DNA from 4 places in the Streptomyces sp. NPDC090025 genome. Region 3 is predicted to be linked to each of the others. Evidence: riboswitches for the same ligand, from Rfam matches in the RefSeq annotation. Region 3 holds a riboswitch; each other region holds the start of a gene.
The links. A riboswitch is a leader RNA that binds a small molecule or an ion and turns the genes downstream of it on or off. The one in region 3 is predicted to bind cobalamin.
Positions count from the first base shown of each region.

Region 1: linked by a shared signal. The riboswitch ahead of ACIPXM_RS31115 (prenyltransferase/squalene oxidase repeat-containing protein) and the one ahead of ACIPXM_RS05520 (ribonucleoside-diphosphate reductase subunit alpha) in region 3 are both predicted to bind cobalamin.
Region 2: linked by a shared signal. The riboswitch ahead of metE (5-methyltetrahydropteroyltriglutamate--homocysteine S-methyltransferase) and the one ahead of ACIPXM_RS05520 (ribonucleoside-diphosphate reductase subunit alpha) in region 3 are both predicted to bind cobalamin.
Region 4: linked by a shared signal. The riboswitch ahead of ACIPXM_RS34730 (cobalamin biosynthesis protein) and the one ahead of ACIPXM_RS05520 (ribonucleoside-diphosphate reductase subunit alpha) in region 3 are both predicted to bind cobalamin.

Region 1 covers NZ_JBIVFL010000018.1:72,180-79,806, forward strand. The annotation lists gene malX (maltose/glucose-specific PTS transporter subunit IIBC) at 1-1,534, opposite strand, end outside; gene ACIPXM_RS31100 (hypothetical protein) at 1,854-2,678, opposite strand; gene cobF (precorrin-6A synthase (deacetylating)) at 2,805-3,584, opposite strand; gene ACIPXM_RS31110 (hypothetical protein) at 3,752-5,191, opposite strand; cobalamin riboswitch at 5,330-5,407, opposite strand; cobalamin riboswitch at 5,528-5,662, shown strand; gene ACIPXM_RS31115 (prenyltransferase/squalene oxidase repeat-containing protein) at 5,852-7,627, shown strand, end outside.
Region 2 covers NZ_JBIVFL010000007.1:279,241-286,867, forward strand. The annotation lists gene prpB (methylisocitrate lyase) at 1-397, opposite strand, end outside; gene ACIPXM_RS19160 (MmgE/PrpD family protein) at 397-1,971, opposite strand; gene ACIPXM_RS19165 (short-chain fatty acyl-CoA regulator family protein) at 2,198-3,637, shown strand; cobalamin riboswitch at 3,730-3,963, shown strand; gene metE (5-methyltetrahydropteroyltriglutamate--homocysteine S-methyltransferase) at 4,128-6,467, shown strand; gene ACIPXM_RS19175 (hypothetical protein) at 6,576-6,752, opposite strand; gene ACIPXM_RS19180 (hypothetical protein) at 6,858-7,211, shown strand; gene folP (dihydropteroate synthase) at 7,208-7,627, shown strand, end outside.
Region 3 covers NZ_JBIVFL010000001.1:1,176,236-1,183,862, forward strand. The annotation lists gene ACIPXM_RS05515 (ribonucleotide-diphosphate reductase subunit beta) at 1-999, opposite strand, end outside; gene ACIPXM_RS05520 (ribonucleoside-diphosphate reductase subunit alpha) at 999-3,374, opposite strand; cobalamin riboswitch at 3,516-3,656, opposite strand; gene ACIPXM_RS05525 (GNAT family N-acetyltransferase) at 3,696-4,235, opposite strand; gene mctP (monocarboxylate uptake permease MctP) at 4,418-6,037, opposite strand; gene ACIPXM_RS05535 (DUF3311 domain-containing protein) at 6,034-6,288, opposite strand; gene ACIPXM_RS05540 (GntR family transcriptional regulator) at 6,527-7,291, opposite strand; gene ACIPXM_RS05545 (extracellular solute-binding protein) at 7,576-7,627, shown strand, end outside.
Region 4 covers NZ_JBIVFL010000024.1:56,280-63,906, reverse strand. The annotation lists gene cobO (cob(I)yrinic acid a,c-diamide adenosyltransferase) at 1-600, opposite strand, end outside; gene ACIPXM_RS34740 (putative cobaltochelatase) at 600-2,675, opposite strand; gene ACIPXM_RS34735 (cobyric acid synthase) at 2,770-4,278, opposite strand; gene ACIPXM_RS34730 (cobalamin biosynthesis protein) at 4,275-5,288, opposite strand; cobalamin riboswitch at 5,320-5,473, opposite strand; gene ACIPXM_RS34725 (hypothetical protein) at 5,590-5,811, opposite strand; gene ACIPXM_RS34720 (anion permease) at 5,828-7,120, opposite strand; gene ACIPXM_RS34715 (alpha/beta hydrolase) at 7,515-7,627, shown strand, end outside.

The DNA of each region.
Region 1 (7,627 bases), on a different contig from region 3:
CGAGGGTGACCACGCCCACCGCGCCCAGCTTCTTCAGCCGGGGCTCGTCGACGAGTCCGGAGTCCTCGACGGTCATCCGCAGCCGGGTGATGCAGTTGTCGAGGGAGGTGATGTTCGCGGGGCCGCCGATGGCGTCGAGGATGGCGACCGGGTCGTACTTGCCCGCGACCAGCTCGCCCTTCGGGCGGTCGTCCGGGACCGCCGCCGCCTCGCCCGGGTCCTCGTCCTCGCGGCCGGGCGTCTTGAGGTCGAACTTCACGATGGCCCAGCGGAAGAGGAAGTAGTAGACCGCGAACCAGACCGCCGCGATCACCGGGACCAGGTACCACTTGGTGGTGGTGCCCTGGAGGACGCCGAAGACCAGCCAGTCGATGACGTTGCCGTCGGTGTTGCCGATGAATACGCCGAGCACGGCGGCGGTGAGGAAGCCGAGGCCGACCAGGACCGCGTGGATCAGGTAGAGCCAGGGGGCGATGAAGAGGAAGAGGAACTCCAGCGGCTCGGTCACGCCGCCGACCACGCAGGCCACCACGCCGGAGATGAGCAGCGCCTTGATCTCGGGGCGCATCTTCCGCTTGGCGCAGTGGTACATGGCGAGCGCGGCGCCCGGCAGACCGCCGAGGTAGGCGGCCATCTTGCCCTGGGAGAGGAAGTGGGTGGCGGTGGTGACGTCGCCGGTCGGGGCGGTGGAACAGTTCAGCTGGGCGTAGAAGAGGTTGAGCGCGCCGGAGACGTTGTCGCCGCAGACCATGCCGCTGCCGCCGACGTCGGTGAAGCGGAACATCGCGACCAGGATGTGGTGCAGGCCGATCGGGCGGAGCAGGACCTCGCCCATGCCGAAGAAGAACGGTCCGAAGACCCCGGCGTGGCCGATCGCGCCGCCGACCGAGCTGATCCAGCTGTTGAAGGTGGGCCAGGCGAGCGGGATGAGGAGGCCGATCGCGCTCATGGTGAGGGCCGAGACGATGGGCACGAAGCGCAGCCCGCCGAAGAAGGCGAGGGCGTCCGGCATCTGCTTGGTGCGGTAGCGCTTGTGCAGCACGGCGACGATCACACCGACGGCGACGGCGCCGAGCAGTCCGGTGTCGATGGACTTGACGCCGATGACGTCGGCGATGCCGTAGTGGGCGACGGCGTCCGCGTTGTCGAGGTCGACGCCCTTGGCGGTGAGGAAGAAGTTCACGGCGAGGTTCATCGACGCGAAGCCGACGAAGCCGGAGAACGCGGCGACGCCCTTGTCCTCGCGGGCCAGGCCGAGCGGGATGGCCATCGCGAAGAGGACCGGCAGGAACTTGAAGGCGACCGTGCCGGTCGTCGCCATCCAGGTGAAGACCAGGTGCAGCGGCTCCCACTTCAGGAAGGGGAGGTTGTTCGCGACCGCGTCGCTGGAGAGCGAGGAGCCGACGCCCAGCATGATCCCGCAGAACGCGAGCAGCGCCACGGGCAGCATGAACGTCTTGCCGAGCCCCTGCAGGAACTCCCACAGGGCGGCTTTGGCCTTCGTCACTCCAGGAGCACGTGCTTCCTTCTTCATGCGCGGAATCCTGATCCTGCTCGCTGTGGCCGGGCGGGTCCCGTCCGTCTCCTCCGGTACGCGCGAGCGGTACGCATGAGGTGGCCGGGGCGGGGCGCGGCCCGCGACGTCGCTGTCGCGGACTTTTAGGATGCGCTTACGCCGGGGCCGCGAGACCACGCCGAAGGTCCGGCGGCGGGGTGCGAACGTCACCAGTTCCGGTGCCCGATCCGAGCCGAAGGACTCCCGCGCGGCGGGCCCTTCTCCCCGGCCGGCCGGTCCCGGCCGGGGTCACCTGCCGGGCGGCACCTGCGGGGCGGCACCTGCCGGGCGCTGCCGGTCAGCCGCGCCACCAGGGTTCCCGTACCGTCTTGTCCTCCACCGCTCCGCAGTCGACGCCGTCGACGACCTCACCGGCCGCGATGTCCCAGCCGACCACCCCGGTGCCCTTCCGCCCCAGCTCGACGAGCTTGGCCCGGGAGGTGCCGTCGCCGGTGTTCACGTCGCAGGCCACGACGCTGGTCCAGGACTGCCCGTCGAGCGCGCCCGCGACCGCGAGGACCGGCAGCACCAGGACGGTGAGCGCGAGCGAGAGCAGCCAGGCGGCGTCGGCGGTGCGCTGGCCGGGGCCGGTGGGCAGGGTGTGGGTGCGTCTGCCGTCGCTGCGGGAGCGGCGGCCGGTGCGGTACTCGGCGATCACGCCGAGCCGGAGGGCGTACGCGACCAGGCACACCAGGAGTCCCCACCACCAGCCGTGGAAGGCGCCCAGGATGACGCCGAAGGCGACCGGCACGACGGCGGCCGTCGCCGCGACGTGCGCGAGCGAGAGGTTCCTGCTGCCCGCGGCGCCGCCGCGCGCGCCGAAATAGGCGTACGAGGCACGGGTGGCCACGATCGCGAGGACGACGGCGAGCAGCACGTCGTTCATCAGCATGCCGATGAGCACGTCGGGCCAGTTACCCGGCTCCATGGCGAGCAGCGCGTCCCCGGCGGCCCCGCCGCCGCCGAGCGTCCAGGCCAGCTTGAGGACGGGCACGGCGAAGACGACGGCGATCAGCACCTGATGCCCGGGCCCGCCCTTCCGGTCCTCGGCCCGCTCGCTCTTCTCCTCCTTCTCCTCCTCTTTCTTCCCCTCCTTATGACCCGTCTCGCGCTTCTCGCTCATGCGGCCAGTCTCGGGGCGCGGGCCGGAGGGCGCCCGCCCGGGACGACCGACCGTGGGCGGGACGACCGACCATGGGCGGGACAGCGGGACGGCGGAACCCCGGGACCACGGGTGACGGGGAAACGCTCAGTCGACGATCCGCAGCAGATAGGTGTCCATGATCCAGCCGTGCCGGGCCCTGGCCTCCGCCCGCAGCGCCTTGATGCGTGCCGCGACGTCCCGGAGCAGGCCCGCGACGAGGAGTTCGTCGGGCGTGCCGAGATAGGCGCCCCAGTAGATCCAGACGTCGTCGCCGTTGACCTGGTCGAACGACTCGTGGGCGTCGAGCATGACCACGATGTCGCCGTCGTCGGCCTGGCCGACCTCCGGGAGTCTGCGGGCGGGCGTGATGTGCAGCGGGCGGCCGATCCGGGTGAGCGACACCCGGTGGCGGGCGGCGAGCAGCGAGACGCTGCTGATGCCCGGGAACACCTCCACGGCGAAGGCGGTCTCGCCGCGCCGCTCGACGCTCTCCAGGATGGCGAGCGTGCTGTCGTAGAGGGCGGGGTCGCCCCACACCAGGAACGCGCCGGTCTCCCCCGGGGCCAGCTCGGTGGCGATCATGCGGGCGTAGATCTCGGCGCGCCGGGCCCGCCAGTCGTCGACGGCCTCGGTGTACCCGGCGCGGGCGGCCGGGCTCCGGTCGCGCCACGGATCCTCGGCCTCGACCACCCGGTACGGGCGGTCGGCGTGGTGCTCGGCGAGGAGCGCGTGCCGCAGGTCGGTGAGGGAGCTCTTCTCGGGGCCCTTGCCGAGGACGAAGAAGACGTCCGTACGGCGGATCGCCTTCACGGCCGCCAGGGTCAGCTGGTCGGGATCCCCCGCACCGATGCCGATGACGAGGATGCTGCGCGGTGCGGGGGTCATGGTCTCTCTCCTCGTGGTCCGGGGCCGCCGCGGTCCCGGGGCCGGGCCGGGCCGGCCCGGCGGGCCGGGCGCCCACTCAGCGCGCCCGCCCCGCCGACCCGTCACGGCGTCATGCCGTTCGCGGCGTCACACCGTCGGCGGCGCCACGACGTCACATCGTCATGCCGTCACGCGCCCCAGCGCAGCGCGATCGTGTCGCCCACGCCGATGACCTTCTCGCGCGCCGCACCCGCGAACGCCGAACCGTCGACGCTCACCTTCCAGGTGTCCGACCCGCTGTTGGCCTTGCCGTTCAGGTTCGTGACCGCGCCCGTGCCGGAGGACGGCGTCACCGCGGTGACGCAGCCCGCGGGCGCGCCCGCACCGATCGCCGCGTCGAGGACCGCGCCGAGGGTGGTCGTGGTGCCGGTGGGGGTGAAGGAGACGGAGCAGACCTTGAGGTTGCCCGCGCCGTCGTCGACCGTCAGGGCGAGCTTGGTGGCGGTGCCGGCGGTGAAGCCGGACTGGGCGACCCAGCGGGTGGCGCCGGGGGTGACGGGGACGGGCGGGGCGGTGGTGAAGCCGCCGCCCGCGACGGCGCGCAGCGCGTCGATGGAGGAGTAGGCGGACGGGCTGGTGTCGGTCGGCTTGTACTTGAAGCCACCGGCCGGCTTGTACTGGTTGGCGAGCAGGAAGTCCACCGGGGTCTTGCCGCTGACGGTGGTGAACTCGGTGGACTGCGGGTCGAATCCGCAGGCGTTGAGTCCGGCGATGCCCCAGCCGTTGGAGCTGGTGTTGACGCCGTACAGCGAGTTGAAGGCGCCGGTGAGGTCCGCCACCTTGCCCTTCAGGAAGTCCTTGGCCTGCACGACGTCGGTGTCGGTGTTCGGGACGCCCGAGACGCACAGGGCGGCCATCGCGGCGCCGGTCATGTCGATGTCGCTGGCGGAGGCGAGGCCGGTGGGGTTGCCCTCGACCTTCTGGTAGGTCCAGCCGCCGTCGTTGTGCTGGTTGGCGCGGAGCTTGCCGACCATCGCGTCGGTGAGCGCCTGCGGCACCCGGTTGCCGCCCGCCTGGGTCTTGGCGCCGCCGAGGGCGAGGGCCGCGAAGACGGTGCCGTTGAAGTTGCCGGAGGGGCCGAAGTAGCCCGGCTCGGCGGTCTGCCAGTAGCCGTAGATGTTCGCGACCAGGTTGCGCGAGGCGGAGACGCGGGCCGGGTCGATGCCTGCGGCGTACGCGTTGAGGGCGCCGCGCTCGTAGTCGGTGACGACCGGCGAGGCGGACGGCCAGGCCGCCGTCGACAGCAGGTTGCGGTAGACGGTGCGGGCGTTCTTCGTGGTGTCGCCGCCGGGGGCGACGTCGACGACGGCGGTACCGGCGGCGGCGAAGGCACTGAACGCCCACTCGTTGGAGAGGCCCGATCCGGCGTAGGAACCGTCCGCCGCCTGGAGGGTCTTCAGGTAGGCGACGCCGTTGGTCTTCGACGTGGCGATCTGGGCGGGGGTGGAGGTCGCGAAGGCGGGCAGGACGGAGAGCGCGAACGCGCCGAACGCGGCGGGCGCCACGAGCGCGAGACGGCGGGCCGTACGGGACGGGCGGGCCGGACGGGCCGTGCGGGGAAGGGACATGGACCTGCTCCTGAAGTCGGCGGACGCCGACCTCCGGCCGGATCGCGGACCAGGCGCCACTGCGGCGACGGGACGGCCGGGCCAGGGGCCGCCATCCGAATTCGCGTGGTACGGCTCTCTGTTGCTTCCGTGCCGTCAGGGCATTCGGGCTCGCCACGGACCACTGGTCCGTGCCACACCGCTGCGCGTCAGCCCCGGGATCTCACCGGGTTCCCCCCTCTGGCGATTCGGGACGCTACCCCAGCGCGGCACGGACCGCCACCGAACGGCCACCGACGGGACCGGGTCACCGGGCACCGTGAACCCGCAGGTGAGGGGGTGGTCTTGACGCCCGGGGCGAATCCGTGTTCCATTCCCGCTGATAAGCACTCAGTCCCAGGGGAATCCGGTCCGAAACCGGAGCTGACCCGCAACCGTAGGCCCGGCACCGCCGGGCGAGCCGGAGCACCTGGGGCTCGGGAAAGTGATCCATCGAGCACAGATCGCCGTCGCGGACTACGGCGTGGCCGTCCCCGTCCCACGGCGTCTCCCCCGGCGTCGCCGCTCCCGGGACGCGTCGCCGCGTTCCCTCCCGTACGGCAGAGACGAGGGGCCGTGCACAGCGGACAGGCGACGCAGCGAGGGCGACGGACGAGAGCGCCCGGGCGTCTCGTCGCCGGGTTGACGGCCGCACTCCTGGCCGTCGGCACCGGCGTGAGCTTCCTCACCACGGCCCCGGCCGCGCAGGCCGATCCGATCGGGCGGTGCACGGCCACCACCGGGGCGATTGTCGCCGTCGACTTCGGTCCGTTCGGCGGCAAGGTCGAGCGGGGCTGCGACGCGACCCCCACCACCGGCTACGAGCTGCTGTGGACGGGCGGCTTCACCACCACCGGTACCGTGCACGACGGCCCCGCCTTCATCTGCCGGATCGGCACCGGCGGCTTCGCGGGCGGCACCCAGTACCCGACCCGGGCCGCCGAGGCGTGCCAGGTCACTCCGCCGGCCAGTGCCTACTGGTCGTACTGGACGGCCGCGCCGGGCCAGAAGAAGTGGAAGTACAGCAACTACGGTGCGATGTCCCGCATGTTGAAGCCCGGCGACGTGGACGCCTGGGTGTTCGGCGCGACCGACATCGGCGGCACCAAGGGCGGCCCGAGCTTCTCCCCCGACGACGTCAGGGCCGGTGCGGTGACGCCCGCGCCCGACCCGTCGGTGCCGCCGGTCCCGCAGGTGCCGGCCGGGCAGGTCGACCTGCCCGCGGCGACCCGCTGGCTCACCGGACGGCTGAAGGACGGCGAGCGGGTCGTCGACGAGATCGACGCCGAGCTGAGCTACCAGGCGACGGTCGAGGACGCCCTCGCGCTGGCCGCCCAGGACCCGAAGAGCGCCGCCGCCGCCAAGGTCGCGGGCGTCCTCGCCCGCCCCGAGCACACCGACGCGTACGCCTACCCCGCCGACGCGGGCAAGGGGCCGAACTCGACGGCCGCGGCCCGGCTCGCGCTGGTCGCCGAGGCGACCGGTGGCGACCCGCGATCGTTCGGCGGCCGCAACCTCCTCGACGACCTCGTCAAGAACGTCTGCGTCACCGGCAGGACCGAGGAGAACCCGAACTGCTCCGCGCCGGGCGACTTCCCGGTCAGCGGCCGCGCCGCGGGCAAGAACGAGGGCCAGGCGCTCGCCGTCATCGCGCTCACCGGCGCCGGGGTCAAGGTGCCCGCCGAGGCGGTGACCCGGCTCACCGAGTTCCAGTGCGACGACGGTGGCTTCACCAGCATGCTCATCGCGCCGGGCCAGTCCTGCGAGAGCGAGGCCGGGGCCACCGGACTGGCCGTGATGGCGCTGCTGCGCGCCGGCGGCCACCCGCAGGCCGTCAAGGACGGGCGCGACTACCTGCGCAAGGCCCAGTCGGACATGGCGACCGGCGGCCTGCCCGCCGTGTACTACTCCATGTCGAGCAGCCCGTACGCGACCGGTCTGGCCGCGCAGGCGCTGCGCGCGCTCGGTGACACGGCCCAGGCCGACGCCGCCGTCTCCTGGCTGTCGAAGCAGCAACTCGCGGGCGGCGGCTTCGCGTTCGAGGAGGAGGACCCGGTCGCGCGGATCATGTCGACCGGTCCCGCGGTGATCGCCGGTGCCAGGACCGATCTGCTGCGCCTCACGGCCGAGAAGCAGACCCCGCCGACGTTCCCGACCCCGACGCCCACCCCGACGACCGGCACGCCGAAGCCGACGAAGCCGACCACGCCGCGGCCGACCTGGCCCGCCCCGGTCATGCCCGCCGGTCCCGCCCCCGACCTGGCCAAGGCCACCGCGTACCTGACCGGCCCGAGCCGGCTCCTCCAGGGCCACTACTACGCCGCCGACCCCACCGGCCGGGCCGACTTCGGCCTGACCATCGACCTGGCGTACGCGCTGGCCGCGACCGGCACCGACGACGCGACGCTGCGCGGTGTC
Region 2 (7,627 bases), on a different contig from region 3:
TCTTGCCGTCGAGGTGTCCGCAGCGTTTGGGGTTGACCTGGTCCTCCAGGTGGAGTCCGGCCAGCCCGGCGTCCTCCATGAGCTGCAGGGTCCGGGCGGCGTTCATCGGCTCGCCGAAGCCGGTGTCGGCGTCGACGAGGACCGGCAGATCGGTGACGCGGGTGACCTGCTGGGCCCGGGCCGCGATCTCCACGGAGGTGGTGAGGCCGATGTCGGGCAGTCCGAGGTCGGCGGCGAGGACCGCGCCGGAGAGGTACGCGGCGTCGAAGCCGGTCTCCTCAATGAGCCGCGCCGAGTACGGGTTGATCGCGCCCGGCATCTTCAACAGCCGCCCGGAGGCGAGCTGTTCGCGGAAGCGGCGGCGCCGCTCGGCGGGCGTGGTGCGGGTGTGCAGCATCAGAACAGGCCCTTCGGCAGGGTCGCGTCGTACGCGGCCACGGCGTCGGTGTCGACGGCCGGGAAGAGCTCGGCGAGGCCCGCCGTGTCCAGCTCGGCGAGCCGGGCCGCGGCGGTCAGGAAGCGGTCCTGGGCGGCGGGGGTGACGATGCCGTCGGTGAGGGTGCGGAACTTGGCGGTGTAGCCCGCCCGGTCGAAGGGCCGGGCGCCCGCGGGGTGGGCGTCGGCGACGGCGAGCGCGTCCTCGACGACGGTGCCGTCGTCGAGGGTGAGCACCGCCCGGCCGCCGAAGGCCCGGCGCGCCGGGTCCGGGTCGTGGTAGCGGCGGGTCCAGGCCGGGTCCTCGACGGTGGAGGTCTTCCGCCAGAGTTCGACGGTGGCGGGCCGCCGGGCGCGCTCGGGGGCGTACGAGCGCTCGTGGTGCCAGCCGCCGTCCTCCAGGGCGACGGCGAAGATGTACGGCACCGAGTGGTCGAGGGTCTCGCGGCTGGCGGTCGGGTCGTACTTCTGCGGGTCGCCGGAGCCGGAGCCGATCACATGGTGGGTGTGGTGGCTGGTGTGCAGGACGACCGAACGGATCCGGCCCGTCGGGCCGGCCTTCTCCCGCAGGCCGCGGGCCAGGTCGATGACGGCCTGGGCCTGGTACTCGGCGGAGTGCTCCTTGGTGTACGTGTCGAGGATCGCCCGGCGGGCCTCGCCGGGGCCCGGCAGCGTCACCGTGTACGACGCGCCCGGCCCGTCCAGGAGCCAGGCGAGGAAGCCGTCCTCGCCCTCGTAGATCGGCGAGGGGGATCCCTCGCCGCGCAGGGCGCGGTCCACGGCCTCGATCGCGGCCTTGCCGGCGAAGGCCGGTGCGAACGCCTTCCAGCTGGAGATCTCGCCCTTGCGGGACTGCCGGGTCGCGGTCGTGGTGTGCACGGCCTGCTGGACGGCCTGGTACACGGTCCCGGTGTCGAGCCGGAGCATGGCCCCGATGCCCGCGGCGGTCGCGGCGCCGAGGTGGGCGACGTGGTCGATCCGGTGGGCGTGCAGGCAGATGCCCTTGACCAGGGCGACGTGGATCTCGTACGCGGCGGTGATGCCGCGCAGCAGGTCGGCGCCGGTGCGCCCGGTGTGCTGGGCGACGGCGAGCAGCGGCGGGATGTTGTCGCCGGGGTGGGAGTAGTCGGCGGCCAGGTAGGTGTCGTGGAAGTCCAGTTCACGGACGGCGGTGCCGTTGGCCCAGGCGGCCCACTCGGGCGACAGCCGGGTCCCGGCGGGCAGGCCGAAGGCCGAGGCTCCGCCGACCGGACCGGTGGCTCGCCCGGCGTCCCCGGGTCCGCCCGGGCCCGTGCCGCGGCCGCGTGCCTGGGCGCTCGCCTGGGCGCGGGCGACGGCCACCGGGCGGCGGCGCAGCGCGGCGACGGCCACCGAGGCGTTGTCGATGACACGGTTGATCACCATCTCGGACGCCTCGGGGTCGAGGTCCGGGGCGTCCTGGGTGCCGGTGGCCACGGCGGCCAGCTTCCAGGCGAGTTGTTCCTCGCGCGGCAGCCGGTCGGCGCTGGGGTGGACGCGTACCTGGTGGTCGATCACGGGGCTCCTCACGGTGGCGGGTCGGCGTACGGCCTGCGGCGGACGGTCCGCGGCGAGCGGGGCGTCCGCCGGTGAGTCTTCCCCGCTCGCGGGCCCGGGGCGACGGCTCCACCCTGCGGAATCCCTCCATGCGAAGGCTGCGAATCTGCGAATTTTGCGAAATCTGCGGATGCTACCTTCGCAGCCCAGGGTGAGCCGAGGAACGAGCGGAGAGGAGCCCGGCGCGATGGCACGGCCGGCCGGACGGAAGATCTACGCCCACGCGAAACTGCGCAGGCTGCGCCGCGAGCGGGGCATGAACCAGGTGGAGCTGGCCCGGGCCCTGGGGCTGTCCACGAGCTATCTCAATCAGCTTGAACACAGTCAACGGCCGCTCACCGCACCGGTGTTGTTGCGGATCGCGGAAGTCTTCGGCGTCGAGCCGGAGTTCTTCTCCGAGGCGGGCGAGGAGCGGCTCGCGACCGATCTGCGCACCGCGCTCGGCGACGAGGCGTGCGGGGTCGCCGTCCCGCCGGAGGAGATCGCCGACGTGGCGCGCGACCATCCCGAGCTGGCCCGCGCCCTGGTCGCCCTGCACCAGCGCTATCGGAGCGCCTCCGAGCAGGTCGCCGCGCTGGCCGCGCCGGAGGACTCGGCGGGTCTGCTGCCGGCCGAACCGCACGACGAGGTACGGGACTTCTTCTACGCGCACCACAACCATTTCGCCGCTCTGGAGGCGGAGGCCGAGCGGACCGCCGAGGCGCTGGGGCTCGGCGTGGCCGGGCGGGCCGGGCGCGCGGCCGACGCGCTCACCGGCCGGCTCGCGGCCCGGCACGGGGTCACGGTGGTCCAGGCGGGTCCCGAACGGGCGGCGGACGCGCGGCGTTTCGACGCGGCCAACGGCCTGCTGCTGCTCTCGCCCTGGCTCACCGAGGGACAGCGCGCCTTCCAACTGGCCACCCAGCTGGCGTTCCTGGAGCACGGGCCGCTGCTCGACGCGCTGGTGTCCGCCGCCGGGCTCGCGTCGCCGCAGGCGGAGGGACTGGCCCGGATCGGCCTCGCCGACTACTTCGCGGGCGCGGTGCTCATGCCGTACACCGTGTTCCACACGGCGGCCGAGCGGGTGCGCTACGACATCGAACTGCTCCAGGCGCTGTTCGGCGTCGGTTTCGAGACGGTCTGCCACCGGCTCAGCACGCTCCAGCGGCACGAGCGGCGCGGGGTGCCGTTCTCCTTCCTGCGGGCCGACCGCGCGGGCAACATCTCCAAGCGGCAGTCCGCCACCGACTTCCACTTCTCGCGGTTCGGCGGCACCTGCCCGCTGTGGACGGTGTACGGGGCGTTCTCGGCGCCCGGCCGGATCCTCACCCAGGTCGCCGAGATGCCCGACGGCAAGCGGTACTTCTGGATCGCCCGTACGGTGACCCGCGGCGGCTTCGGCCATCACGCGCCGCGCGCCGAGTTCGCCGTCGCCCTCGGGTGCGAGCTGCGGCACGCGTCCCGGCTGGTGTACGCGGAGGGCGTCGCCCTGCACGAGCCGTCGGCCGCCACGCCGATCGGCCTGGGCTGCCGGATCTGCGAGCGCCGGGACTGCGCCCAGCGGGCCCGGCCGCCGGCCGGTGGCGGTCTCGCCGTCGACCCCGACCGGCGCACCCATGTGCCGTACCCGGTGGTCGCCGACGGCTGAGCGTGGCGCCGGGGAGCCGGCCCCTCCCCCATGTCGTCTCATTCTTGCGTCCGAATAGTGGGAATAGCTCGCCGCAGGGCGATCCGGGCCCCTAGTCTGGCCGGGCAGCTGGTTCGCCCCGTCCGCCAGGCGGGATGCGTCGCAAGAGGGAACCCGGTGGGAATCCGGGACTGCCCCGCAGCGGTGAGTGGGAACGACCGCCGTCATACGCACTGGGTCCGACGTACCGGGCCTGGGAAGCGACGGCCAGTAGGAAGGCCCGCCGGGTTCGCCCCGGCAGGACGTGCCCGCGAGTCCGAAGACCTGCCCGTTGCCCGCGCCCGGACGATTCCGTGTGCGGCCATTCCGGTGACCTCGTGGGCGGGTCGGCGTACACAGCGAGCGGCAGGTCCGGGCGTCTCCCGGACGTGGGCCGCACGTTCTGTCGTTCCCTTCGCGTCCGCTTCCCTCGCCGGGATGTTCCTGGACACAGCTCGCGAAGGAGAGTTCCGTGACAGCCGAGCCCGCAGCCGCGGCAGTACGCGCCACCGTGTACGGCTACCCCCGCCAGGGGGCGAACCGTGAACTGAAGAAGGCGATCGAGGGGTACTGGAAGGGCCGGGTCAGCGCCGACGCCCTCCGGACCACGGCAGCCGACCTGCGCCGGTCGAACTGGCGGGAGCTGGCCGACGCCGGGCTCACCGAGGTGCCGACCGGCGACTTCTCGTACTACGACCACATGCTCGACACCAGCGTGATGCTCGGCGCGATCCCCGACCGGCACCGCGAGGCCGTCGCCGCCGACACCCTCGACGGCTACTTCGCGATGGCCCGCGGCACCCAGGACGTGGCGCCGCTGGAGATGACCAAGTGGTTCGACACCAACTACCACTACCTGGTGCCCGAGTTGGGCCCTGACACGGTGTTCGCCGCGGACTCCGGCAAGCAGGTCGCCGAGCTGACGGAGGCCCTCGCGCTCGGGCTCACCGCGCGGCCGGTCCTCGTCGGCCCGATCACCTATCTGCTGCTCGCCAAGCCCGCGCCGGGCGTGGCCGCCGACTTCGAGCCGCTGACGCTGCTCGACCGGCTGCTCCCGGTGTACGCGGAGGTGCTGGCCGACCTGCGCGCGGCGGGCGCGGAGTGGGTCCAGCTCGACGAGCCCGCCCTGGTCCAGGACCGCACCCCGGCCGAGCTGAACGCCGCCGCCCGCGCCTACCGCGACCTCGGCGCGCTCACCGACCGGTCCAAGCTGCTCGTCGCCGGCTACTTCGGCCGGCTGGGCGAGGCCCTCCAGGTCCTCGCGGCCTCCCCCGTCGAGGGCCTGGCGCTCGACTTCACCGACAGCGGCGCCGCCAACCTCGACGACCTCGCCGCCGTCGGCGGTCTGCCCGGCAAGCGGCTCGTCGCGGGTGTCGTCAACGGCCGCAACATCTGGATCAACGACCACCAGAAGTCCCTCGCCACCCTCGGCACCCTGCTCGGTCTCGCCGGCCAGGTGGACGTGGCGGCCTCCTGCTCGCTGCTGCACGTCCCGTACGACGCCGCCGCCGAGCGCGACATCGACCCGGAGATCCGCGGCTGGCTGGCCTTCGCCCGGCAGAAGACCACGGAGATCGCCGTGCTCGCCCGCGGCCTGTCGCAGGGCACCGACGCCATCGGCGCCGAACTGGCCGCGAACCGGGCCGCCCTGGCCTCCCGCGCGAACTCCCCGCTCACCCGCGACCCGGCCGTCCGGGCCCGCACCGCCGCGGTCACCGACGCCGACGGCCGCCGCGCCCAGCCGTACCCGGAGCGGGCCGCCGCCCAGCGCGCCCAGCTCGGCCTGCCGGTGCTGCCGACCACCACCATCGGCTCGTTCCCGCAGACCGACGAGCTGCGGGTGGCGCGGGCGGACCTGCGGGCCGGGCGGATCGACGCCGCCGGGTACGAGGAGCGCATCAAGGACGAGATCCGCGAGGTCATCTCCTTCCAGGAGAAGACCGGCGTCGACGTCCTCGTGCACGGCGAGCCCGAACGCAACGACATGGTCCAGTACTTCGCCGAGCAGCTGACCGGCTACCTCGCCACCCAGCACGGCTGGGTCCAGTCGTACGGCACCCGCTACGTCCGCCCGCCGGTCCTCGCCGGGGACATCTCGCGGCCCGAGCCGATGACCGTGCGCTGGACCTCGTACGCCCAGGCGCAGACCGACCGGCCGGTGAAGGGCATGCTGACCGGGCCGGTCACGATGCTCGCCTGGTCGTTCGTCCGCGACGACCAGCCGCTCGGCGAGACCGCCCGGCAGGTGGCGCTCGCGCTGCGCGACGAGGTCAACGATCTTGAGGCGGCGGGCACTTCGGTGATCCAGGTCGACGAGCCCGCGCTGCGCGAGACCCTGCCGCTGCGGGCCGCCGAGCACGCCGCGTACCTGGACTGGGCGACCGAGTCGTTCCGGCTCACGACCAGCGGGGTCCGGCCGGACACCCAGATCCACACCCACATGTGCTACGCCGAGTTCGGTGACATCGTCCAGGCCATCGACGACCTGGACGCCGATGTGATCAGCCTGGAGGCCGCGCGTTCCCACATGCAGGTGGCGGACGAGCTGGCCGAGCACGGCTATCCGCGCGAGGCGGGCCCCGGTGTCTGGGACATCCACTCGCCGCGGGTGCCGAGCGCCGAGGAGGCCGCCGGGCTGCTGCGGAAGGGCTTGGCGGCGATCCCGGCCGAGCGGCTGTGGGTGAACCCCGACTGCGGCCTGAAGACCCGCGGTTGGGCCGAGACCCGCGCCTCCCTGGAGAACCTCGTCGCCGCCGCCCGTGACGTCCGCGCGGAGCTGGCGGAGCTGACGGACGGGACCGCCAAGGGCTGACGCCCCCGCCGGTCCGGGTGGGACGCCCGCCGCGTCCCGCCCGGACCACCCCCTGCCGGACACCAGCGGCGCGGCCCGGCCGACGCGGTCGCGCGGCGACGGGAGGTCTCAGGTGGCGAAGGCCCGGAAGGGCGCGAAGGGGCCGAGGCCGCGGCAGGTCCTGGTCGACGGGCGGCCCATGGTGGTCCTGACGCCGAAGGAGTACGCCGATCCGGTGGCCCTGCGTCGCCAGCTGGGCGATCTCGGCGCCCGGCTGCGGGTGGTGAGCGACACGCTCCGGGACACCACCGGATTCCTCGCGGCGCTGGTCGCCGCGCTCGACGCGGAGCCCGGGGCCGGGGCCCGCGCCGCCCCCGCCGAGAGCCGTTCAGAAGCCCGAAGAAGGACGACATGCCCACCCATCCACCGGCCCACCGCGTCGAGGTGCTCGGCCCGCCGGGCGACCGGCACGACGAGATCCTCACCCCCGCCGCGCTCGCCTTCCTGGCCCGGCTCGACGCGGCCTTCGCCGAGCGCCGCCGCAGGATCCTCACCGCGCGCCGGCACCGCCGCGACCTGCTCGCCTCGGGCTCGCCGCTCGGCCTCCCCCGCGCCACCTCGGGTGTCCGCGACGACCCGCACTGGCGGGTCGCCCCACCGGCCCCCGACCTGACCGACCGCCGGGTGGAACTCATCGCCCCGCCCACCCCGCGGGCGGCCGCGAACGCGCTCGGCTCCGGCGCCCGCCGGACGGTGGCGTCATGAGCGGCGTCGGCCACGGGAAGCGCCGTACCGTCGCGGGGCTGCCGGACTGGGACCGGTGCGCGGTGATGGGGGTCGTCAACGTCACCCCTGATTCGTTCTCGGACGGCGGCAGGTGGTTCGACGCGAGCACGGCCGTGAAGCACGGGCTCGACCTGGTGGCCGAGGGGGCGGATCTGGTGGACGTGGGCGGTGAGTCGACCCGGCCCGGTGCCTCGCGGATCGACGAGGGCGAGGAGCTGCGCCGGGTGATCCCCGTCGTACGGGATCTGGCCGCCGAGGGGGTCCTGGTGTCCGTCGACACCATGCGGGCCTCCGTCGCGGCGCGGGCGGTGGCGGCCGGGGCGGTGCTTGTCAACGACGTCAGCGGCGGCCTGGCGGACCCCGCCATGGTCCCGGCCGTGGCGGGCTGCGGCGTC
Region 3 (7,627 bases):
CAGGTCCACCGAGCCCTCGACCGCCACCTGGTAGGCGGACGGGCGGCGCTCGAAGAAGTTGGTCAGTTCCTGGACGCCCTGGAGCTCCATGAACGCGAACGGGTTCGCCGAGCCGAAGACCGGCGGGAAGCCCAGGCGGACCAGGCGCTGGTCGGCGACGCACTGGAGGTACTCGCGCATCGACTCGGTGTTCATGCCCGGCAGGCCGTCGCCGCACAGGTCGCGGCCGAACTGGAGCTCCGCCTCGACGGCCTCCTTCAGCATGTCCGTGACCTGCTCCTGGAGCTGCGCGTCGAAGAGCTCCGGCTCCTCCTTGCGGACCGTGTCCACGACCTCGAACGCGAAGTTCATGTGCATGGTCTCGTCACGGAACACCCAGTTGGTGCCGGTGGCCAGGCCGTGCAGCAGGCCGCGGCTGCGGAACCAGTACACGTAGGCGAACGCCCCGTAGAAGAACAGGCCCTCGATGCACGCGGCGAAGCAGATCAGGTTCAGCAGGAAGCGGCGCCGGTCGGCGGCCGTCTCCAGCCGGTCGATCTTCTCGACCGAGTCCATCCACTTGAAGCAGAACTGCGCCTTCTCGCGGATCGACGGGATGTTCTCCACCGCGTCGAACGCCGCCGCGCGGTCCGCCGGGTCCGGCAGGTAGGTGTCGAGCAGCGTCAGATAGAACTGGACGTGCACGGCCTCCTCGAACAACTGGCGCGACAGGTACAGGCGCGCCTCCGGGGAGTTGATGTGCTTGTAGAGGGTGAGCACCAGGTTGTTCGCCACGATCGAGTCGCCGGTCGCGAAGAACGCGACGAGCCGCCCGATCATGTGCTGCTCGCCCGGAGTCAGCTTGGCGAGGTCGGCCACGTCCGAGTGGAGGTCGACCTCCTCCACGGTCCAGGTGTTCTTGATCGCGTCCCGGTAGCGCTCGTAGAAGTCCGGGTAGCGCATCGGGCGGAGCGTGAGCTCGAAGCCCGGGTCCAGGAGGTTCTTGTCGGTGGAGCTCATTACTGGCATGCCTCGCAGGACTCGGGGTTCTCAAGGGAGCAGGCGAGCGCGTCGGCGTCGGACGCTGCCTGCTGTACGGGGATGGGGGCGGGGGCGGCGACGGCCGACGCCTGGGCGGCGCGGGCGATCCGGGTCGCCGGACGGGAGCGCAGGTAGTACGTCGTCTTCAGACCCTGCTTCCAGGCGTACGCGTACATCGACGACAGCTTGCCGATGGTCGGCGTCTCCATGAACAGGTTCAGGGACTGCGACTGGTCGAGGAACGGGGTACGGGCCGCCGCCATGTCGATCAGACCGCGCTGCGGGATCTCCCACGCCGTCCGGTACAGCTCGCGCACCTCGGCCGGCACCCAGCCGAAGCCCGCGACCGAGCCGTTGGCGTCGCGCAGCGCCTCCCGGGTCTGCGCGTCCCACACGCCGAGCCGCTTGAGCTCCGCCACCAGGTACGAGTTGACCTGGAGGAACTCACCGGACAGCGTCTCGCGCTTGAACAGGTTGGAGACCTGCGGCTCGATGCACTCGTACACGCCCGCGATCGAGGCGATCGTCGCGGTCGGCGCGATGGCGAGCAGCAGGCTGTTGCGCATGCCGACGGCGGCGATCCGCTCGCGCAGCGCGGCCCAGCGCTCCGGCCAGTTCAGCGCCACGTCGTAGTGGTCGGGGTGCAGCACGCCGCGCGCGGTGCGGGTCTTGTCCCAGGCGGGCAGCGGGCCGGAGCGCTCGGCGAGGTCGGCGGACGCCTCGTACGCCGCCAGCATGATCCGCTCGGCGATCCGGGTGGACAGCGCCTGCGCCTCGGGCGAGTCGAACGGCAGCTTCAGCTGGAAGAAGACGTCCTGGAGGCCCATCGCGCCCAGACCCACCGGCCGCCAGCGGGAGTTGGAGCGCCCGGCCTGCTCGGTCGGGTAGAAGTTGATGTCGACGACCCGGTCGAGGAAGGTGACGGCGGTACGGACGGTCTCGTCCAGCCGCTCCCAGTCGAGCTCGCCGGTGCCGGCCAGCACGAAGGCGCCGAGGTTGACCGAGCCGAGGTTGCAGACGGCCGTCTCGCCGTCGTCCGTGACCTCGATGATCTCGGTGCACAGGTTCGAGGAGTGCACGACCGAGCCGGGCTCGGCGGTCTGGTTCGCGGTCCGGTTGGAGGCGTCCTTGAACGTCATCCAGCCGTTGCCGGTCTGGGCGAGGGTACGCATCATCCGGCCGTACAGGTCACGGGCCGGCATGGTCTTGCGGGCCAGGCCCGCCGCCTCGGCCTTGACGTACGCGGCGTCGAACTCGGCGCCGTACAGGTCGACCAGCTCGGGCACGTCCGACGGGGAGAACAGCGACCAGTCGGCGTCCGCGTTCACCCGGCGCATGAACTCGTCCGGGATCCAGTGCGCCAGGTTCAGGTTGTGGGTGCGGCGGGCGTCCTCGCCGGTGTTGTCGCGGAGCTCCAGGAACTCCTCGATGTCCGCGTGCCAGGTCTCCAGGTAGACCGCGGCGGCGCCCTTGCGGCGGCCGCCCTGGTTCACGGCGGCGACCGAGGCGTCCAGGGTCTTCAGGAACGGCACGATGCCGTTGGAGTGCCCGTTGGTGCCGCGGATCAGCGAACCGCGGGCGCGGATGCGGGAGTAGGCGAGGCCGATGCCGCCCGCGTGCTTGGAGAGCCGGGCCACCTGGTGGTAGCGGTCGTAGATCGAGTCCAGCTCGTCCTGCGGGGAGTCCAGGAGGTAGCAGGAGGACATCTGCGGGTGGCGGGTGCCCGAGTTGAACAGGGTGGGGGAGGACGGCAGGTAGTCCAGCCGGCTCATCAGCCCGTACAGCGCCGACACCTCGTCGAGGGCGCGCGCCGAGTCGTCCTCGGCGAGACCCGCGGCGACCCGGAGCATGAAGTGCTGCGGGGTCTCGATGACCTTGCGGGTGATCGGGTGGCGCAGCAGGTAGCGCGAGTAGAGGGTGCGCAGACCGAAGTAGCCGAAGCGGTCGTCGCCCGCCGGGTCGATCGTCGCGTCCAGCCGGTCGGCGTGCAGCGCCACGAAGTCGGCGGTGCGGTCGGCGATCAGGCCCTCGCGGTGACCGACGGCGACGGAGGCGGAGAAGCAGACCGCGCCCTGGCCCGCCGCCTCGTCGGCGATGGTGCGGGTGAGCAGCCGGGCGGCGAGCCGGGAGTAGGCCGGGTCCTCGGCGATCAGACCGGCGGCCGCCTCGGTGGCCAGCTCGCGCAGCTCCGCCGCGTCCGAGCCGGCGTGGCGGCCGCGCAGGGCGGCGGCGGCGACCCGGCCGGGGTCGGTGTCCGGGAGATCGGCGGTGAGATCGGTCAGGGTGCGCAGCAGCGCGGTCCCGGGTCCGTCGTTCTCGATCGCTGCGGCCGGATCGGCGGGCGCGATGGTCACGTGGGGGCTCTCCCTCGCTCGGCTCGGGGCCAGGAGGAAGGGCGGTGGAGGGCGGGCGGCCACCACCGGAAACCGGCAGGGCTGCGCCGCGTCCACCGGCCCACTCCGCGAGGCCCGGACGTCTGTGGCACCCGGAACGGAAGGACCGGGCGCGCTGTCGGCAGGTCTTCGGACTCTCTCCGTGCGAAAGCGCACGAAGTGCACCGTTGCGGGACAGTTCCGGATTTCCACCGGATTCCCCTGCGACGACAGCGAGGACGAGCATACATGTGGGGGGCGCCCATCGCGGCACCCCCCACATGTTGTGTGTCGCGAGTCCCGCTACAACTCCAGGGCGTAGCACATCAGCACGAAGGAAGGCCGCTCGGGTACCGGCGACCAGTCCCGCTCCGGCGTGCGCCGGAAGCCGAGCCGCTCGTAGATCCGGTGCGCGCCGCGCATCCCCGGCTGGGTGGAAAGGACGATCGCGGAACACCCCGGGACGGCCCGCGCGCGCTCCACACAGGCCCGCACCAGCGCCTCGCCCGCGCCCCTGCCGCGGGCCGCGTGCCCGACCGCCAGCATCCGGATCTCGGCCTCGCCCGCCCGGGCCCGCTCGCCGAGCAGACCGGGGGCCGCGACGAAGGTCACGCCGCCCAGGACGGTCCCGGCCCCGGCCCCGTTCTCGTCCTCCTCGGACACCGCCCCTTCTTCCACCGCCACCAGCACCTCGGCCACCTCGGCCCGGGCGGCCACGTCGCGCAGGTGGACCAGATAGCCGTCGTCCGCGGCCAGGTGCCCGTCGTCGACATAGGCCCGGACGGTGAGCTCACCGAGGGTGTCGTACTCCTCCGGCCGTACCGCTCTGATCGTGAAGTCCATGCCCGCAGTCTGCCGCGCCCGCGCCGCACCGCGCGCCCGGCTCCCGCCGGACTTCGCACGCCCGCAACACTCCGTACGTCCACGGCGGTCCGTACGTCCACGGCGGTCCGTACGCCCGCAGCACAAGGCCGCCGGGCCCCTGGCGGGGTCCCGGCGGCCTGGGCCGTGCGGCGCGCCGTGGCTCAGTGCCCGGCGCCGACCTTCGGCAGGTCGGTGACGCCCGCGTCGCCCGCGTCCGCCGTGTAGTCCGACGGCGAGGTCTCGTCGACGCCCTCCGGGGCCTTGAGGGCCCGCAGGACGAAGGTGAGGACGACGGTGACCACGACGTTCAGGACGAACGCGGTGAGGCCGATGTAGCCGATCTCGCCGATGCCCGGGATCTCGGCGGAGGAGCCGCCGAAGTGCTTCTGGGTCGGGCTCGCCACGCCGTACGCCGCGGCCGTGCCGTACACCATGCCGACCGCCCAGCCCGCGAGCAGCGCCCAGCGGTGCATCCAGCGGGTGAACAGACCGCCGACCAGGGCCGGGAAGGTCTGCAGGATCCAGATGCCGCCGAGCAGCTGGAAGTTGATGGCGACGGTCTTGTCCATGGTGAGGACGAAGACCAGGGCGCCGACCTTCACCAGGAGCGACACCAGCTTGGAGACCTTGGTCTCCTGCGCCGGGGTCGCGTCCGGCCTGATGAAGTCCTTGTAGATGTTGCGGGTGAACAGGTTGGCCGCGGCGATCGACATGATCGCGGCCGGGACCAGGGCGCCGATGCCGATGGCGGCGAAGGCCACGCCCGCGAACCAGTCGGGGAACATGTTCTCGAACAGCTGCGGGATGGCGAGCTGGCCGTTGGTGACCTTGACGCCGGCCGCGATGGCCATGAAGCCGAGCAGCGCGAGCAGGCCCAGCATCAGCGAGTACAGCGGCAGGATCGTGGTGTTGCGGCGGATCACCTCACGGCTCCGGGAGGAGAGCGTCGCGGTGATCGAGTGCGGGTACATGAACAGCGCGAGCGCCGAGCCGAGCGCCAGCGTCGCGTACGTCCACTGGCCCGCCTCGCCGGGCACCAGGGCGCCCTTGGGCTTGCCGGTGGCCGGGTTGACCGTCGCGTACGCCTCGCCCGCCTTGGCGAAGATCTCGTCGAAGCCGCCCAGCTTGATCGGGATGTAGATGATCGCCACCGCGATGACGATGTAGATCAGGGTGTCCTTGACGAAGGCGATGAGCGCCGGGGCGCGCAGACCCGAGGAGTACGTGTACGCGGCGAGCACGCCGAACGCGATGAGCAGCGGCAGGTCCTTGACGAACCAGTTGGTGTCCTCGCCGCCGCCGACGCCCATCACGTCCAGGACGGCCTGGATGCCGACCAGCTGGAGCGCGATGTACGGCATGGTGGCGAGGATGCCGGTGACGGCGACCGCGAGGGACAGGCCCTTGGACCCGAACCGGCCCCGGACGAAGTCCGAGGTGGTGACGTAGCCGTGCTTGTGCGACACCGACCACAGGCGGGGCAGGAAGGTGAAGATCAGCGGGTAGACCAGGATCGTGTACGGCACGGCGAAGAAGCCGGCCGCGCCCGCCGCGTAGATCGCCGCGGGGACGGCGACGAAGGTGTACGCGGTGTAGAGGTCGCCGCCGAGCAGGAACCAGGTGACCCAGGTGCCGAACGAGCGGCCGCCCAGGCCCCATTCGTCGAGGCTGTGCTCGTTCTCGGCCTTGCGCCAGCGCGCGGCCAGGAAGCCCATGACCGTGACGGCCAGGAAGAAGAAGACGAAGACGCCGAGCGCCACACCGTTCACGCCGTCGTTCATCGGGCCGCACCCCCCTTGCGGGCGCGCTGGTCACGCTTCCACAGCGTGTAGGCGAGCATGGTGAGCGCGGTGGAGATGACCACCCACAGCATCTGGTACCAGTAGAAGAACGGCACCCCGATGAAGGTGGGTTCGACCTTCGCGTACGAGCCGACCCAGAGCATCGCGACGAACGGCGCCGCGAGGCAGACCGCGATCACCACTCTGACCGGTGTGATGACCGGTTGTTTCCCTTGTGCGGCTTCTGACATGGTGAGACCGTCCCCTCGCTGATCACCTCGTAATGCCGAGGAAATGTAGGCGACGGTCTCGCCGTTAGGAACCCCTGTCCGTATAACGGATACGAGTGTGTCAGTCGGGGCAGGTCAGGGGCGTCGGAAGCCGCCGGGACCGGCCGCGACCGGGCACGGCGATCCGCCCGGATCCGCGCGGGTTACAGCTGAATTCCGCCCGGATCCGCGCGGGTCGCAGCTGAATTCCGCCCGGAATTCAGTCGTTCGGCCGCTGGAGGCGCGCCACGAACTTGTAGCGGTCGCCCCGGTAGACCGAGCGCACCCACTCCACCGGCTCGCCGTTGGCGTCGAGCGAGTGCCGCGAGAGCATCAGCATCGGCAGGCCGACGTCGGTGCCGAGCAGCCCGGCCTCGCGCGGGGTGGCGAGGGAGGTCTCGATGGTCTCCTCGGCCTCGGCCAGGTGGACGTCGTACACCTCGGCGAGCGCGGTGTAGAGAGAGGTGTACTTCACCAGCGAACGGCGCAGCGCGGGAAAGCGCTTGGCCGACAGATGGGTGGTCTCGATGGCCATCGGCTCGCCGCTGGCGAGGCGCAGCCGCTCGATCCGCAGCACCCGCCCGCCGGCCGTGATGTCGAGCAGTCCGGCGAGGGTGTCGTCGGCGGTGACGTAGCCGATGTCGAGGAGCTGCGAGGTGGGTTCGAGGCCCTGGGCGCGCATGTCCTCGGTGTACGAGGTGAGCTGGAGGGCCTGCGACACCTTGGGCTTGGCCACGAAGGTGCCCTTGCCCTGGATGCGCTCCAGGCGGCCCTCGACGACCAGTTCCTGGAGGGCCTGACGGACCGTGGTGCGGGAGGTGTCGAACTCGGCGGCGAGGGTGCGCTCCGGCGGGACCGGGGTGCCCGGGGGGAGAGTTTCGGTCATGTCGAGCAAGTGCCGCTTGAGCCGGTAGTACTTGGGTACGCGCGCGGTACGGGTGGCGATCGCGCCCTCCGGTTCGGTGCTCCCCGCGTCCGTGGCCATAACCTGCCTCTCCGACTGCTGCGCTGCTGCCGTCACCGGCTCCTCCGTCTGTCGCGGCTCACATGGTGGCACGGACCGGTCACGGGTCGTCGCCCTCCCTCAGGTGTCGGTCCGATAACGGACCCGACTGCCCTTCTTATACACCCTTGACACCCCTAAAGGTCTAGGCCAAGCTCCGGGTACTGGTCTAAACCATTAAAGACCAGGTCCCAGCCCCACAGCATCACTCGACGTATGTCTTCGCGCCGTGGGAGGGGGGAGCAGGCATCCCTGAGGAGGGTGGCGTGAAGCGCAAGCTCATCGCGGCGATCGGCGTCGCGGGCATGATGATCTCCG
Region 4 (7,627 bases), on a different contig from region 3:
GATGCCCCGCTGGCCCTTCTGACCCGCGTCCATGGGGTGCTTCACCTTCGACATGTCGGTGACCAGATCCGCGAAGTCCATCAGCTCCTGCGGCGCGTTGCGGCCGGTGATGACCACATGCTGCTGCCCGGGCCGGTTCCGCAGCACCTCGATCACCTCGGCGGTGTCGATCCAGCCCCAGTGCAGCAGGTAGGCGAACTCGTCGAGGACGTAGAAGCCGTACGTCTGCGCCGCCAGGTCCCGCTTGACCTGCTCCCAGCCCTCGCGCGCCTTGTCCTCGTGGGACTGCTCGCCCTCGGCGACCTCGCGCTGGATCCAGGACCAGCCCTCGCCCATCTTGTTCCAGACGACCGTGCCGCCCTTGCCGGTCTCGCCGAGCGCCACCAGGGCGTTCTCCTCGCCGACCCGCCACTTGGCGGACTTCACGAACTGGAACACCCCGATCGGCCAGCCCTGGTTCCAGGCGCGCAGCGCCATCCCGAAGGCGGCCGTCGACTTCCCCTTGCCGACGCCGGTGTGCACCATCACCAGCGCGCGGTTGCGACGCTGACGGGTGGTCAGACCGTCGTCCGGTACGACGGTCGGCTGTCCCTTAGGCATTACGCGGCCCTCCTGGTGCCCGAGCGGTTCCCTTGTGTTCCCTGTACGTCCCTGACCAGCCCGGCGATCGAGTCCGCCCGCAGCTCGTCCAGGGTGACGGCGGTGCCGCCGAGTTCCCCGGCCAGCTTCCCGGCCAGACCGAGCCGCACCGGGCCCGTCTCGCAGTCCACGACGACCGCTGCGGTGCCGCCGGCGGCGTGCAGCCCCGCCGCCCGGGCGGCGAGCGCCGCCGGGTCGGCGCCGCCGCCGGTCGCCCGGCCGTCGGTCACCACCACGAGCAGCGGCCGCCGCGAGGGGTCCCGCAGCCGCTCCACCCGCAGCACGTCGTGCGCCTTCAGCAGGCCCGCCGCCAGCGGCGTCCGGCCGCCCGTCGGCAGCTGCTCCAGGCGCGCCGCCGCCGCGTCCACCGACGAGGTCGGCGGCAGCGCGAGGTCGGCGGCCCGGCCCCGGAAGGTGACAAGCCCGACCTTGTCGCGCCGCTGGTAGGCGTCGAGCAGCAGCGAGAGCACCGCGCCCTTCACCGCGCCCATCCGCCGCCGGGCCGCCATCGACCCCGAGGCGTCCACCACGAACAGGACCAGATTGCCCTCCCGGCCCTCCCGGGTCGCCTGCCGCAGATCGTCCCTGCGCACCACCAGACCCCGGCCGCTGCGCCCGCGCTCCTTCTGGTGCGGGGCGGCGGCCCGTACGGTCGCGGACAGGTGCAGCTTGGTCAGGGTGCCGCGCGGGCGGACCGAACCGGTCGTCCTGCCGTGCTCGGTACGGGCCCGGGAGCGGCGCCCGGCCGCGCCCTCGCCGAGTCCGGGCACGCTGAGCACCTTCGTACGGAACGGCTCGGCGGCCGGTACGGCGGCCCGCTCACCGGCACCGGCGGAGCCCTGCCGGGGGGCGGGCTCGGGGGCGTTCTCCGGGGCGGGCGTCTCCTGCGGTACGTCCTGCGGGGTCTCGGCCGACTCCTGCGCGGGTCCTTCCGGCTGCGGCGGGACGCCCCCGCCGGGACCGCCGTCCGGGCCGCCGTCGCCAGGGCCGTCCGGCTCCGGGTCGTCGTCCGGCGCCGGGTCCTCGCCCTTGAACCGCTCCAGGGTCTCGTCCAGCTTGTCCTCGTCGAGGCCCGGCGCGTCGAAGGGGTTGCGGCGGCGCCGGTGCGGCAGCGCGAGCAGCGCGGCCTGCCGGACGTCGTCCGAGGTCACCTCGGTCCGCCCGGCCCACGCGGCGAGCGCCGTCGCGGTCCTGGCCATCACGATGTCGGCGCGCATGCCGTCCACCTCGAACGCGGCGCAGGTCGCCGCGATCTGCAGCAGCACGGCGTCCCCGAGCGTCACCTTCGGCAGCAACTCCCGCGCCGCCACGACCCGTTCGCGCAGCGCCCGCTCCTCGTCGGCCCAGCGCGCGGCGAACCCGGCCGGGTCGTCCTCGAACGCGAGCCGCCGCCGCACCACTTCCACCCGCTGCTCGGGCACCCGGGAGGCCGCGACCTCCACGGTGAGCCCGAACCGGTCGAGCAGCTGCGGCCGCAGCTCGCCCTCCTCCGGGTTCATGGTGCCGACCAGCAGGAACCGGGCCGCGTGCCGCACCGAGACGCCCTCGCGCTCGACGTACGACGAACCCATCGCGGCGGCGTCGAGCAGCAGGTCGATCAGGTGGTCGTGGAGCAGGTTGACCTCGTCGACGTAGAGGATGCCCCGGTGCGCGTCGGCGAGCAGCCCCGGCTCGAACGCCTTCACGCCGTCGGCCAGCGCCTTCTCGATGTCGAGCGCGCCGACCAGCCGGTCCTCGGAGGCGCCGACCGGCAGCTCGACCATCCGCGCGGGCCTGCCCTCCCCAGGGCCGTGCGCATGCGGCCCGTCCGGGCAGCCCGGGTCCTGGGCCGCCGGGTCGCAGGAGAAGCGGCAGCCCGCGACGACCGCGACCTCGGGCAGCAGCTCGGCGAGCGCCCGTACGGCCGTCGACTTCGCGGTGCCCTTCTCGCCGCGCACCAGGACGCCGCCGACGGCCGGACTGACCGCGTTCAGCAGCAGCGCGAGCCGCAGATCGTCCATGCCCACGACGGCCGTGAACGGAAAGCGGGTGCTCATCGGGTGCTCGCTCCTTCGGTCGGTACGGAAGTCGGTACGGAAGTCGGTACGGAGGTTGTCTCAAGGGTTCCCGGGGCGGGCCCGGGCGGGGCGCTCACGGCGCGCCCGGTGGCACGAACGGCAGCCCCGGCGGCGGGCCCTGCTCGATCAGCTTCCACAGCGCGTCGGTGTCGGCGTGCTCCTCGATCAGATCGCCGAGCCGGTCGAGCTGCTCCTCGCGCAGCGCGCCGAACGAGGTGTCGGGCGCCGGGACGAACCGCCGTCCGGCCGCCGCCGCCACCTCGCGCAGGAACGCCCGCCGGAATCCGTCGCTCTCCAGCGAGCCGTGCCAGTGGGTGCCCCACACCGCGCCCACCCGGCAGCCGTCCAGGAACGGCTCGCCGCCCCGCACGTCGGCGACGCCGTGGTGGATCTCGTACCCCTCGACCCGCTCGCCGAGCGCCTCGCCGACCGGCCGGGCAAGCGTCTTCCCGGCCGCGAACCTGACCCGTACGGGCAGCAGTCCGAGCCCGTCGACGGCGCCCGCCTTCGACTCGATCTCGTCCTCGATGTGTTCGCCGAGCGCCTGGAACCCGCCGCAGATCCCGAGCACCGGGCGGCCCTCGGCGGCCCGCCGGACCAGCGCGTCGGCCAGGCCCCGCTCGCGCAGCCAGGCCAGGGCCTTGACCGTGCCCCGGGTGCCGGGCACCACCGCCAGGTCGGCGTCGGCCAGCTCCTCGGGCCGGTCGACGAAGCGGACGATCACGCCCGGCTCGGCGGCCAGCGCGTCCACGTCGGTGAAGTTCGACATCAGCGGCACCGCGCAGACCGCGACCCGCAGCACGTCCGCGCCGACCGGCGGCGCCACCACCGACTCGCGCACCGCGCCCCGCAGCGACACCCGCAGGCCGTCCTCCTCGTCGATGCCGAGCCCGTGGGCGTACGGCAGCACCCCGAAGGTGCGCCGCCCGGTCAGCCCGAGCAGCATGCCGAGGCCCGGTTCGAGCAGCGTCACGTCACCGCGGAACTTGTTGACGAGATAGCCCGCGACCAGCTCCTGGTCCTCCGGCGCGAGCAGCGCCGTGGTGCCGAAGAACTGCGCGAAGACCCCGCCCCTGTCGATGTCGCCGACCACCACGACGGGCAGCCGCGCGGCCCGTGCGATCCCCATGTTGACGATGTCGGTGCGCCGCAGATTGATCTCGGCGGGGCTGCCCGCGCCCTCGCAGATCACCGCGTCGTACGTGCTGCGCAGCTCCTCCAGGCAGCTCATCACCGGCTCGAACAGCTCCTGCTGCCGGTTCCCGTGGTAGCCGCGGGCGCTCATCTCGCCGATCGGCCGGCCCATCAGGACGACCTGGCTCGAGCGGTCGCTGCCCGGCTTGAGCAGCACCGGGTTCATCAGCGCGGTCGGCTCGACCCGGGCGGCCTGCGCCTGCATGGCCTGGGCGCGGCCGATCTCGGCACCCTCGTGGGTGACGAAGGAGTTGAGGGACATGTTCTGTCCCTTGAACGGGGCGACCTTGACGCCCTGCCGGACCAGCCACCGGCAGATCCCGGCGGTGACCACGCTCTTGCCCGCGTCCGAGGTCGTCCCGGCGACGAGCAGTCCGCCACCCCTCACGTCGTCCTCCGCTTCCGCGCCGTGCGCTTGTGTGCCGTGAGCTTGTGTGCCGTGCTCATCAGGGTCCGGCCGCCCACGCAGACGGCCAGGGTCAGCCAGGTCACCCGGCGGGACAGCCGGACCGCCCGCTCGATGTCGGCCACCTCGACGGCCCGGCCGCGGCCGTTCAGGACCGGCCGGTGCTCGACCCGGCCGCCGTACGCGAGGGTGCCCCCGAGCCGTACTCCGAGCGCCCCGGCGAACGCGGCCTCCACCGGGCCCGCGTTGGGGCTGGGGTGCCGGGCGGCGTCGGTGCGCCAGGCGCGCAGCGCGCCGCGCGGGTCGTCGCCCGCGACCGCGGCGAGCACGGCGGTGAGCCGGGCGCCGGGCGCGCCGACCAGGTCGTCGAGCCGGGCGGAGGCCCAGCCGAAGCGCAGATGGCGCGGTGAGCGGTGGCCGACCATGGCGTCCAGGGTGTTGACGGCGCGGAAGCCGAGCAGCCCGGGCACTCCGGCGACGGCGCCCCAGACGAGGGCGCCGACGACCGCGTCGGAGGTGTTCTCGGCGACCGACTCGACGACGGCGCGGGCCATCGCGGGGCCGTCCAGGGCCTGCGGGTCACGGCCGCACAGGTGCGGGATGCGCTCCCGGGCCACCTCCTCGTCGCCTGCGGCGAGCGCCCCGCCGATGGCGCGGGCCTCCCGGCCGAGGGTGGTGCCGCCGACCACGGCCCAGACGGCGGCGGCGGTCACGGCGACAGTGGCGGCACGGCTGCCGCGCGCGGTCCGGGCGGCGAGCGCGCCGAGGGCCACGGCGGATCCGGCGCAGACGGCGGTGTGCAGGGCGCCCCAGCCGCGGTGGTCGCGGTGCAGTCGGCGTTCGACGGCGTTCGCGGCCCGGCCGAAGGCGGCGACGGGGTGGCCGCGGCGCGGATCGCCGATCAGCCGGTCGACGGCGAGACCGGCGGCCGCTCCGTACGCGAAGAGGGTGCTGGCGGAGGCGGAGGCGGGTCTGGGGCCGCGGCCGGGCATGGCGCAGTGTCCTCACTCAGGGTCCGCGCCCTGGCTCGACGTGACCGGCGGCAGAGTTCCTGACTCCCGGCGCCAGGGGTGTCCCCGAGGCCGGTCACAGTGGCGGGACCGCGCCGGAATCGCACCGGACTTCCTCTTCATGCCGCCGTAAATGGCCCCGGCAGTCCACCACGCTGTGCGAACAGCCGTCAACTCACCCTTGACCTGCGAGGAGTCGCTGTGCGGAGCGCCACAGACACGGCGGACGGCGGGCACCGTGGGGTGCCGGCCGTCCGCCGTGGTGTGCGTGCGCCTAGGGTGATCAGGCGACGATCAGATAGATGCCGTACGACACGGCCGCCGCGCAGAGCGCGAAGCAGACGTAGGCGCCGGTGCGGGCCAGTGCGGCGGAGCCGCCGCTCGCGGCGGCCTCCTCCTGCTTGGCGAGGCCGACGATGCCCAGGGTGAACAGGCCCACGAGGGCGACGGTCGCCACGAGGCTGACTCCGAAGACGGAGCCGAGAGCTGCCCAGTCGATCTTCATGTGTGGTTCCAGTTCCTCAGACCGCGGCGGCGGGGGCCGGGGGAGCGGCGGGGTCCGCGGGGTTCGGGGTGGGGATGGTGGTCCGCAGGTCCTGGCCGGTGACCGCGGCGAAGGTGCCGGCCGGGGGCGGCGGGGTGACGGCCGCGATGGCGGTGGTCACGACGCCCGCGGGCTCGGCGGCCGGGGCCGGGGCGCCCGGGTGGTCGAGGTCGTCGGCGGTGACGTTGTGCTGGTCCACCGGCTTGCGGCGGGACAGCGACCAGATGACGCCGGAACCGGCGACGAGCAGGATCGCGACGGCGACGATGCCCCAGGTGCCCTGCTTGGTCAGGAACTCGGCGGCGGCGCCGACCAGACCGGCGGCCGGGAGGGTGAGGCCCCAGGCGACGAACATCCGGGTGGCGGTGGACCAGCGGACCACACCGCCCTTGCGGCCGAGCCCGGCGCCCATCACGGCACCCGAGCAGGACTGGGTGGTGGAGAGCGAGAAGCCGAGGTGCGAGGAGGCCAGGATGACCGTGGCGGCACTGGTCTGGGCGGCGAAGCCCTGCTGCGGCTGGAGGTCGGTGAGGCCCTTGCCCATGGTGCGGATGATGCGCCAGCCGCCGAGGTAGGTGCCGAGCGCGATGGCCACACCGGCCGAGACGATGACCCAGAGCGGGGGGTTCGCGCCGGGCGCGACGACGCCCTGGGTGACCAGCGCGAGGGTGATGATGCCCATCGTCTTCTGGGCGTCGTTGGTGCCGTGGGCGAGCGAGACCAGACCGGCGGAGGCGATCTGCCCGGCCCGGAAGCCCTTGGCGGTCGCCCTGGCCTCGGGGTTGGCCTTGATCTTGTACGTCAGCTTGGTCGCCGCCATGGCGGCAAGACCGGCGACGATCGGCGCGGCGACGGCCGGGATGAGGACCTTGGTGACGATGGTCGGGCCGTTGACGGCGGACCAGCCGGCCGACATCACCGCGGCGCCGATCAGACCGCCGAAGAGTGCGTGGGAGGAGCTCGACGGGAGGCCGAGCAGCCAGGTCAGCAGATTCCAGAGGATGGCGCCGACAAGCGCCGCGAAGATCACCTCGGTGCGGATGCCCTCTTCGTTGATGATGCCGCCGGAGATCGTCTTGGCGACCTCCACGGAGAGGAACGCGCCGACGAGGTTGAGCACGGCGGACATGGCCACCGCCGTCTTGGGCTTGAGAGCACCGGTCGAGATGGTCGTCGCCATCGCGTTGGCGGTGTCGTGGAAACCGTTCGTGAAATCGAACACGAGAGCTGTCACGACCACAATCGCGAGCAGCAGCGTGATGTGTTCCATTTACCCAGGCAATCGTTTGACGTCAGTGGCGCGTTGAACGTAGGCAACCTGGGTGAACGGAAGATGAACTGAGCCGGGCGGTGGGGTTGCCCGATCCAGGCTTGGCTCATTCCGCTTCCTCTCCTCCGTCCCCTCGGGCGCGCGCGGGTGTCCGCCCGCTGTCCACGATGCGAACAGGTGCGACCCCGGGTAATACCGGCGAATACCGGACACCGCACTCCAGGACCGACTTCGCCACCGCCGTCCCGTATCACCCCATGGACGCCACGGCCTGCCGGGCCGCCCCGGCGCGGGCCCCCGGACGACCCCCCGACGGCTCCCGGGGGGAGACGCACGTCACCCCGGGCGGGCCCGCCCGGTGGCAGGCCGACGGTCCGCTGCCGACACTGGGAGCGTGCGCCCGGCTACAGCGACGGCAGCGGCCGTCACCACAGTGATAGGTCTCGGCGCGGCCGCGGTGGCGGCCGGCCGGTACGCCAGCGACGTCGCCCTCGCGGTGCCGTCCGG